Regions from separate parts of the Jilunia laotingensis genome, predicted to be linked through region 1. Evidence: riboswitches for the same ligand, from Rfam matches in the RefSeq annotation. Region 1 holds a riboswitch; each other region holds the start of a gene.
What was found. Region 1 has a riboswitch for cobalamin ahead of H8744_RS12110 (TonB-dependent receptor plug domain-containing protein). Riboswitches for the same ligand answer to the same signal wherever they lie in the genome.

Region 1 (3,290 bases):
TTATGGCATTGATCGTTTCGGTACAGGCATGACATCCCGGATTATTGATAAACAAAAGTGTATAGTCTGATTTTATTTGATAAAGTGTACTTTGTCTACCTGATGCTACCGTGTAGGTAAAGTCGAGAGCCTTTGTGCCGACACGGTTCTTTTGCGCCAGTTCCAATCTTGCTTTTGGGCGGATTTTTTCAGTTTCATTTAGAATAGGGGAGGTTATCATTGCTTCAAGCACGGGGATATAATATTCCTCATTGCGCATAGGGGAATTGGGGTCGTACAGGTACTTATCTGCCAGATCGGTCATGTAATTGAAAACTTTTCTTTCCGCTCCTGCTTTGTTGATGGCGGCTTTAATGGCTTCTTGGGCTGTAGTCAATGTTACATGGTTCAAAAGGTCACAATAATCCGCCCATGCTTGTTCTATAATTTCGGGATGATGAATATAATTGGTATCGGCAAAATTCGTATTGTCCCAATAATGTTTGACTATAAAGTCCGCCCGTTGCTCTGGTGTTGTTAGCATTACGGGGATGGTGGGCAAGGTAAATGTTGTAATTGTATCTTGTTGTGTATTGTCTGCAGGAACGGAAGCATTTCCGCTTTTGCATGAACACAAACATAGCACCAAAATTGTTCTCAAGAGGTATTCTATATGCTTCATCATTCTAATCAATGTGTTTTCTATATCCTACAAAAATACATGATTATTTTCTTAAAGCAATAGAATTGATTTCTAAAATACGCATTTATTTTATACTTTTTAATTTGTCCAAATGAAACTAATTAGTCACATTTGTGTCTGAATTAAAAGAATAGTTGTTATGCCTGAAATTTGTAGATTCTTTGGCATCATAATAAGCCTTTATTGGAAAGACCATAACCCGCCACATATTCATTTTACTTATGGCGATTATGAATATTCTATTAGTGTGTTAGATAGAATAGTAGACGGGCAAGTACCTGCAAAAGTAATAGCTAAAGTAAATGAATGATTGATTTACATGAACCTGAGATTCTTACTTTATGGGAAAAAGCCCAACGCAGTGAGAAAATAGATAACAGGCATTGGGCATTAAATTGAAAACCGAATATTGATGCCACCATAGACCATGCTTGAATATTGATTCTCTTTATTGATAAAATATCTACTATCATTGACCATTATCTAAATATTCTTTCTATCTTTGCCTTCGCATTGGTTCGCAAACTCCTTTCACAGAGAATGCGATTAAAAGGGAATCAGGTGCGAATCCTGAACAGTCCCGCTGCTGTAAGTTCTATCTATGTTATGGACAACTAACTCAATTTGCCACTGGGAAAACCGGGAAGGCAGTTCGTAACAGGAACAAGTCAGAAGACCTACCATGCAAATCCAATTTCATTGCTTTCGTGGAAAAAGCGTTGAGTCTAATGAGCCGGATAATTCTATCCATCATTTCATTCACCACTCTGATTCAGAGAAAGTATGATTAAAATAAACTCTGCCAAGTTTATTATCGTGTCCGGTCGAAGTGATTTCGCCCGGACATTTTAATGCAAAACGAATTGAATGAACAGATTGAAACTGAATTTTAAATATAGACTCTTGGGAGTCATCTTATACTGTTACTATTGTACTCCCACACTTTTTGCACAACAGCAAAAAGTGGATACCACACATATTTACACCATTCCGGAAGTGATAGTCGCTGACCGCTACCAGACACAAGAGGTACGTTCGGCAGCCCCCATACAGATTTTCTCTAAAGATGAATTGAAAAACCTGAATGTCTTGCAAGTATCCGATGCAGTGAAACACTTTGCCGGTGTGACGGTAAAAGATTATGGGGGTATAGGCGGATTGAAAACAGTATCACTTCGAAGCCTAGGGGCTGAGCATACCGCTGTCGGCTATGATGGTATCACACTGACTGATTGCCAAACCGGTCAGATTGATATCGGACGCTTTTCATTAGACAATGTGGACAGGCTTTCTTTAAGTAACGGACAGAGTGATAACATATTCCAACCAGCAAGATTCTTCGCATCGGCAGGTTTGCTGAATATACAAACTTTGACACCCCGCTTTAAGAATACTAAAAAGACCAATATTCATGCCTCGTTCAAAACAGGCTCTTGGGGATTGGTGAACCCATCGTTACTGATAGAACAACAACTGAACAGCAAATGGGCATTGTCCGCCAACGGAGAATGGATGTCGGCAGATGGACATTACCCTTTCACACTGCATTACGGTGATAAAGGTGATCTCACCTCCCGTGAAAAAAGAAAGAATACCCAGGTAGAAAACTTACGCGCTGAAATCGGACTGTTCGGAAACTTCTCCGACAAAGAACAATGGAGGGTAAAGGCATATTATTACCAATCTTCGCGAGGATTGCCCAACGCAACGACCTTTTATTATGATTTTGCCGCCCAGCATTTATGGGATAAAAACACCTTTATCCAGAGCCAATATAAAAAGGAATTCAACCGTAAGTGGGCATTCCAGACTTCAGCAAAATGGAACTGGAACTATCAACGATACCTCGATCCGTCTTACAAGAACTCTGAAAAGAAACAGGACAATAGTTACTATCAGCAAGAATATTATTTGTCAGCTTCCGTTCTGTATCGTTTTCTGGACAATCTCTCCTTCTCCCTATCCACGGACGGAAGTATCAATACCCTTAATGCGAACTTACCCGACTTTGCCTACCCCACCCGTTATTCATGGCTAACCGTACTGGCCGGTAAATATGTAAACGAATGGGTGACCCTATCCGCTTCTGCATTGGCAACAATGATAAATGAAAAAACAAAAGAAGGAGAAAGCGGGAAGAATCATCATAAACTAAGTCCTTATGTCAGTGCCTCTTTTAAACCGTTCAACGAAGAAGAATTCAGAATACGTTTTTTCTACAAAAGCATTTTCCGCCTTCCGAATTTCAACGATTTATACTACGGAAAGATAGGAACAGTAACCCTTCGCCCCGAAAATACGAGGCAATACAACCTGGGACTTACTTATAGTAAAGCGATCAATGAATTTTTACCCTATTTATCTGCTACGGTAGATGCTTATTATAATAAGGTAACAGATAAGATCATTGCCACTCCGACAAAAGATATTTTCGTATGGACAATGACAAACCTCGGCAAAGCGGAAATCAAAGGAATCGACGTGACCGGAACTATTACAATGCAGCCTCTGGAGAAGCTACGGATCAATCTCTCCGGAAATTATACCTACCAGCATGCATTGGACAAGACCGATCCCAACAATGAACCGGAGAAAGCAACTTACGGTC
Region 2 (3,290 bases), 320 kb from region 1:
CGTTTTTCTTCATTGACAAAATTACCCAGTAGGCTGGCCTGTACTTTCAACCTGTCTGCTACTGTAAATGCTGTAGCCAATGATAACCAGTGCGTTCCTCTTGTCGCTTGATTGCTAGGGTGTTCTTTGTCATGATCATCTGTGACATTGTACCCGTCGAAATCGTTCCATTGGAAATCATAGGCCAATGAAACATCCCAAGCGGGAGATATCGAATACTTATTAGACCATGAAAAATAAAATTCCTTTTGTTTGTAAATATCGTCAGCTAGCTTAATGCTTGGATCGTTGTTGTTATAGTGAGTGTAATCGAAAGCATATTTCATATTGATACGTGTACTGAGTTTAGGAAGAAGATCATATTCAACTCCTCCTTGAATGAAAGAATTGCGGTCCCACAATCGTTCCGAACGTTTCCATACATTGTTGACGATAGCTCCCGGTATTCCCCGTTCCGAAGTATAGTGATAGGCAAATGCATTCCATTTACCTTTCTCGAATACTCCATATAATCCGGCATCAATTCGCATGGCATCGATGTCGCTATTGTGGCGTACAGCGGTGGTGTCATATTTTAAGTTTCCTTCCACATCCACTCGGCGATAACGAAACTTATAATCTCCAGCTGACCCGATCCACTCGGCACTCATGCAAGTGCTGATCTTTTCGCTTAACTTATATTCGTAGAGTAGGGCAGGATTGAGGAATCCATAAGAACCAGCCTTTGCTTTCACTAACATGTTGGTGTTCTTGTTTCCTTCAAACTTGGGTCTGCGTGTCGTCAGATAGATGCTGCCCGATGAACCGAACTCTTTGGCAGATTGGAATATTTCGCTCTTTTGTCCGTTGTAAAGCGAGATTTCTTCAATGTTATCAAGTGAAAATTTACCTAGGTCGATTTGTCCGTTTTGAGCATTTCCCAATTGAATGCCGTTGTAGAATACACCCATATGATTGGTACCCATACTGCGGATATTGACTGTTTTAAGTCCGGCTACGCCTCCGTAGTCTTTTATTTGTAGTCCCGAGAAGTAACGGATGGCATCCGCTACAGAGAAACTGTTGAGCTTTTTAAGTTCTTCTCCCTTCAACACTTGTGCCGGGATGACTTGCTTATAAGTTTTTGCCTTAATGACGACTTCGTCCAGCCTTTGGATGCTATCCAGCTTACTTTGTGCCCCCATAGGCAAAAGCATGCTGCATACCCCAACCAGACAGAGGAGCCGCCTGAATGTAGTTTTCCCCATTAATATTTCTATTTGATAGTTGTTTTATCCACCAAATAGCTTCAAAGAGTACCAATATGTATGAATAACCTTTTCCGCAACACAGTGTATTGTTTGCGGATTAACGGATTCATAGCTCGTCCTCGAAAGCTATTGAACGTATTGCATGGCAGGTCTTCTGACTTATTTCTGTAACAAGCGCCTTCCCAATCGACTTAAATGTCTTTCAGTGGCATCGAGTGTGTGCTTGCTACGTTTTGATGAAACTTACAGCAACGGGACTGTTCAGGATTTTCACCTGATTCCCTTTTAATCATTTCTTCCGTATGCCTGGAGGAAATGAACCAATGCGCTGCAAAATTATAAAATAGTTTGGATATAAAGTGAAAAAAGATATATTTCTTTTCTGATCAAGTTTCATAATATGTCGATAGGATAGGTTAGGGATAGCTGTTTTTAACTAAATACTCGCAAATCCCAAGCGTATAGAAATCTCATGTGGAAGATGGGTATACATAAAAAATACTTAAGGTATAAATGCTTATGCAACCTTAAGTATTTTCTTTTTATGAGTGTGTCAGTGAATAAATGGTTATTTTACATAGACTTTTCCACGAACTCCCTGTTGATCTCCGGAACTAAATAGATAGAAGTACACTCCTTGCGCAATGTTGTTTATTGTGGCTTGATTATTTTCATTAGTTACGGTTATTATCCGATATAGGCTGCCATCCTCGGAATAGATGTTTAGTCGGTTGAATATATTGGTTCTATCCCAATTGAAAGAGAGTTTCCCTTTTTCAGGACACTGAACTTTAACGGATAAATTGTCCGATTTGTTCACTTGTATTCCGGTAGTTTTATAGCAAGTGCCTTCTTCGCTTTGATACACCAATTCACCATTTTCTGCGTGGTAACATAAAAGTTTGCTTTCAGTATTGTTGGTAAAATATGGATTGAACTTGCCAATCCCGTAGGACAAGCTACCGATACTTTCTACCATAGTTCCGAAATAAGAAGGTTCTAAATGAAAGCATTTCCGCTTTACGTCATCCCCATTCGGCAAGATGGTATCGGTTATTGCAACCACAGTTGCTGTTGCATCCTTTTTGGAGTCTCCTGTATAGAAAGTGAATTTGTCACCTACGTTCAGGTTGAAGTCAAACCAAAGATATTCCTTGTTGGTATGTTCGTTATAAACGTAAAATTGGTTTCCTGCACCTTCCCGCATATAATAGGCTAATTTCATGTCGGACAAATCTTCATTCCTGCTACTCCAGATTTCATAGTAGTACGTTTCATTAATCATTTTGCTGTTTTTTATGATAGAAGTGACCGTGGTTCCTTCCGATGGGTTTGTGGCAGATGGCGACCATACTGCCCATTTCTTACCACCATATAACAATCTTTTAGTCAGAATTTTGTGGAAGCAGGTGTTATCTTCATCCATATAAAGAGTCTTTTCCGCATCATGGCAGCATAAGAGTTTGCTGTTTGTACCTGTGCATCCTACGCACAATGCCCCTATGCCGAATCTCAGCGATCCAATACCTTCTATCCACACTTCTTCAACTCCTCCAACGTTGCCATCACCGTAATAACGACCGACATCCATATACTTCCGGGATATGCCGTCTCCTTGCGGCAAAATGGTATCTCCCGCTGCTATTATGCACAATTCCATTCTATCGGATTTTGGATGATTAAATATATCACCTTTCTTTAGATTAAAATCCATATATAGATATTCCTCTTCCGTATCCGGTTCATACCAATAGACTTTTCTATCAGCCTCCCGAAGATAGTATCCACTAAATGTCAAGTCCGAAAGATCCTCCTTCCATGATTCAAAAACTTTCCAATAAGTTAGACCATTGATCTCAACAGAACCTTGTATTACGTTTGTGATTGTCAGTTCGGTTTCAATGTCATATTTCCATATTAATTTAGCCCACTGTTTGCCCTCATAGAACCAAGGTTCGGATGATTGGCACCATGCTCCCAGGAAAGGAAACAGGCATAGAATTGATAATAGTACCTTTTTCATATTTATAGGTTTTACAT
Region 3 (3,290 bases), 610 kb from region 1:
ACAGCCCGAAGCTAAAAGTCACGACATTGAAAAATCATCGATACACTAACGGGGAGGAACTCGCCAACGCAATCAGTCATGGAACGGGTATCCTGCTGGGCCTAACAGCAGGATACTTTCTATTAATAAAAGCAGCAGCAAGCAACGACCCTCACTGGGCTGTTGCCTGCATTGCGATCTACCTCACAGGTATGCTGTCATCGTATGTCAGTTCGACCTGGTATCATTCCGCGCCTCCCGGATCACTCAAAGAACTATTACGCAAGTTCGACCATGGAGCCATTTACCTGCACATTGCGGGCACCTATACTCCTTTTACACTTTTAGTCATGCGAAATGCAGGCGGCTGGGGTTGGGGAATATTTGCCTTCGTTTGGTTATCAGCCATCATAGGATTTATACTTAGCTTCACCAGCCTGAAAGAACATAGCAATCTCGAAACCATATGCTATGTAGGAATGGGAGCGGCAATCTTGGTAGCACTCAAACCACTGATGCACTGCCTCTCAGACATGGGAGCCACACCTGCTTTCTGGTGGTTACTCGGTGGAGGTGCCTCTTACATTTTAGGTGCGGTGTTCTATTCATTGCGTAAGCCCTATATGCACTCCGTATTCCATCTTTTTTGCCTGGGAGGAAGCATCGGACATATCATAGCGATCTGGATGATATTGAAATAATACGTTATAAACACAAGCAAACCATTCGTCGTGCTGCAAAAAAAGGAATCAAACAGATTACCTCAAACGATCAGTCGGCACTCCTGATATTCAGACTCTCTTTCAACAATTTAAAATAATCTTCATCATTCATAGCCCAATTTGTTTGTGCTATCACTTTATTATCCTTATCAAGAACACAAAAATCAGAAGCACCCATTTTATCCGTGTCCACACCTAATTGCTTTTTGAGAAACTTACAAGTAGCCTTTATCGGATTGTAGAAACTCACCATTTTTCTCTTCCTGTTTTGATTAATCACGTACATAGTAGAAGCGACCTTACAAGTATCCACATATTCCGCAATTTCAGAACTATCCTGCGCACAGATAAAGAAGCTGTCCATGTCTTTATTATCATGTATAAGCTTGACCACCTCCGGATAGCGTACCTGAGAAGCCTGACAATAGTTACAAAACACATAAATAAATTTGTAACGCTTATCTGAATTTTGAACTTTGGATACAAGATCCTCATCTCCGATGCAAGTTATTTGTGCATACAAACGCTCCGTCATCATACATGACAGAATTAAAAGTAAATATACGATCCTCATTCTTCTATAAACTTTTTATTCAATTACATTCTGCAATTCGTACTCATAGTACACCTTCGGTTATTCAATTTCTCCTCCCTCTATCAATTCTCCCGATCTTATCCGAATGGTTTTTCAAATATATTAATTTATATGCATAAATACTAATCCGTTACTCTATCTTAACATTTTAACGATAGATAGTCAGATGCGGACATGATACAATGCGATAAGCATTCCACCCCATGTTTTTTACATTATCAAAGAAACCTTTCACTCGCATATCAATAAAAAAGTTTCCCGAAATGGAAAACTTTCTGTATCAGTCACAAAGAAAAGTTTCCCGAATTTTATTGTTAAAAGTCAACCAACCTATTTATAGAAGCATTATCTTTGTCACTGTTTCGGAGCTAAAAAGAGGTTTAGTCATGAGGGAACGCTGTGCAAATCGGCGACAGTACCCGCTGCTGTAATTCTCTATGAATCCGCACACTATGTCACTGCGCGCACAGCGTGGGAAGGCGATGCGAGGGAGAGATAAGTCAGAAGACCTACCGGAATTAATCATTTTATCAACTTTTAAAAGCTTTCGGGAGTTAAAGTTATGAACTACGCTGAAATTTGTATCATCAAACGCGATGGTAAAAGAGAAGATTTCTCTATTAGTAAAATTAAAAACGCAATTAGCAAAGCGTTCAGTGCCACAGGCATCACAGACGAGCAACAACTCGTAGCTGACATTACCATGAATGTCATCAGCCGGTTTAGCAATCCGACAATCACAGTGGAAGAGATTCAGGACTTGGTAGAAAAGGAATTAATGAAGGTGCGTCCGGAGGTTGCCAAGAAATACATCATCTACCGTGAATGGCGCAATACGGAGCGGGACAAGAAGACCCAAATGAAACAGGTAATGGACGGCATCGTGGCTATCGATAAAAACGATATAAATCTGAGCAATGCCAATATGAGTAGCCATACACCGGCCGGACAAATGATGACTTTCGCCTCCGAAGTCACAAAAGACTACACCTACAAATACCTGCTGCCAAAGCGATTCGCGGAGGCACATCAATTGGGCGATATCCACATCCATGACTTGGATTATTATCCGACAAAGACAACCACTTGCATCCAATATGACATGGATGACCTTTTTGAGCGCGGTTTCCGCACCAAGAACGGCAGTATCCGTACGCCTCAAAGCATTCAAAGTTATGCCACACTCGCTACCATCATTTTCCAGACCAACCAGAATGAGCAGCACGGTGGTCAAGCAATTCCTGCCTTTGACTTCTTCATGGCCAAAGGTGTCAGCAAATCTTTCCGTAAACACTTGGCCTCATTCATCAGTTTTTATGTGGTAATGGATACCAACACCAGCGTGGAAGAAAAAGCTATCCGTGCTTTGATTGAAGAACACCTGCCATCCATCAAAACCAACGAGCTGGAACGCGAAACCTTTCGCATGGCACTGACAGCCTTACAAATCAATATTGACAAGGAGCATCTAGCCCGGGTGATTGAAAAAGCATACCTGCAAACCCGCAAGGACACCCATCAAGCTATGGAAGGCTTCATCCACAACCTGAATACGATGCATTCGCGTGGAGGCAATCAGGTAGTATTCAGTTCTATCAACTATGGTACAGACACTTCCGCTGAAGGTCGCATGGTCATCGAAGAACTGCTGAAAGCGACTATAGAGGGGTTAGGCACTCGTGGAGAGGTGCCGGTATTCCCTATCCAGATATTCAAAATAAAAGAGGGAGTATCTTACTCCGAAGAAGATTATCAAAAAGCAATGACCGATTTCGAAGCGGCAGAAGAAGGACGAATGACTTTTACCACCCCCAATTTCGACCTCTTCCTGAAAGCTTGCCACACTACGGCCAAGGCATTGTTCCCCAACTTCATGTTTCTGGACACTCCATTCAATCAAAATGACAAATGGGATGCAAATGACCCGAAACGCTATCAATATGAACTGGCGACAATGGGCTGCCGCACACGTGTGTACGAGAACGTGGCCGGTG

Region 2: linked by a shared signal. The riboswitch ahead of H8744_RS10850 (TonB-dependent receptor) and the one ahead of H8744_RS12110 (TonB-dependent receptor plug domain-containing protein) in region 1 are both predicted to bind cobalamin.
Region 3: linked by a shared signal. The riboswitch ahead of H8744_RS09775 (anaerobic ribonucleoside triphosphate reductase) and the one ahead of H8744_RS12110 (TonB-dependent receptor plug domain-containing protein) in region 1 are both predicted to bind cobalamin.

What each region holds. Positions count from the first base shown of each region.
Region 1 covers NZ_JACRTF010000001.1:3,182,078-3,185,367, reverse strand. The annotation lists gene H8744_RS12115 (DUF5106 domain-containing protein) at 1-664, opposite strand, end outside; partial or broken gene H8744_RS18900 (DUF4160 domain-containing protein) at 822-1,081, shown strand; cobalamin riboswitch at 1,180-1,380, shown strand; gene H8744_RS12110 (TonB-dependent receptor plug domain-containing protein) at 1,550-3,290, shown strand, end outside.
Region 2 covers NZ_JACRTF010000001.1:2,861,780-2,865,069, forward strand. The annotation lists gene H8744_RS10850 (TonB-dependent receptor) at 1-1,247, opposite strand, end outside; cobalamin riboswitch at 1,378-1,591, opposite strand; gene H8744_RS10855 (hypothetical protein) at 1,819-3,273, opposite strand.
Region 3 covers NZ_JACRTF010000001.1:2,572,119-2,575,408, reverse strand. The annotation lists gene trhA (PAQR family membrane homeostasis protein TrhA) at 27-680, shown strand; gene H8744_RS09780 (hypothetical protein) at 751-1,239, opposite strand; cobalamin riboswitch at 1,643-1,827, shown strand; gene H8744_RS09775 (anaerobic ribonucleoside triphosphate reductase) at 1,859-3,290, shown strand, end outside.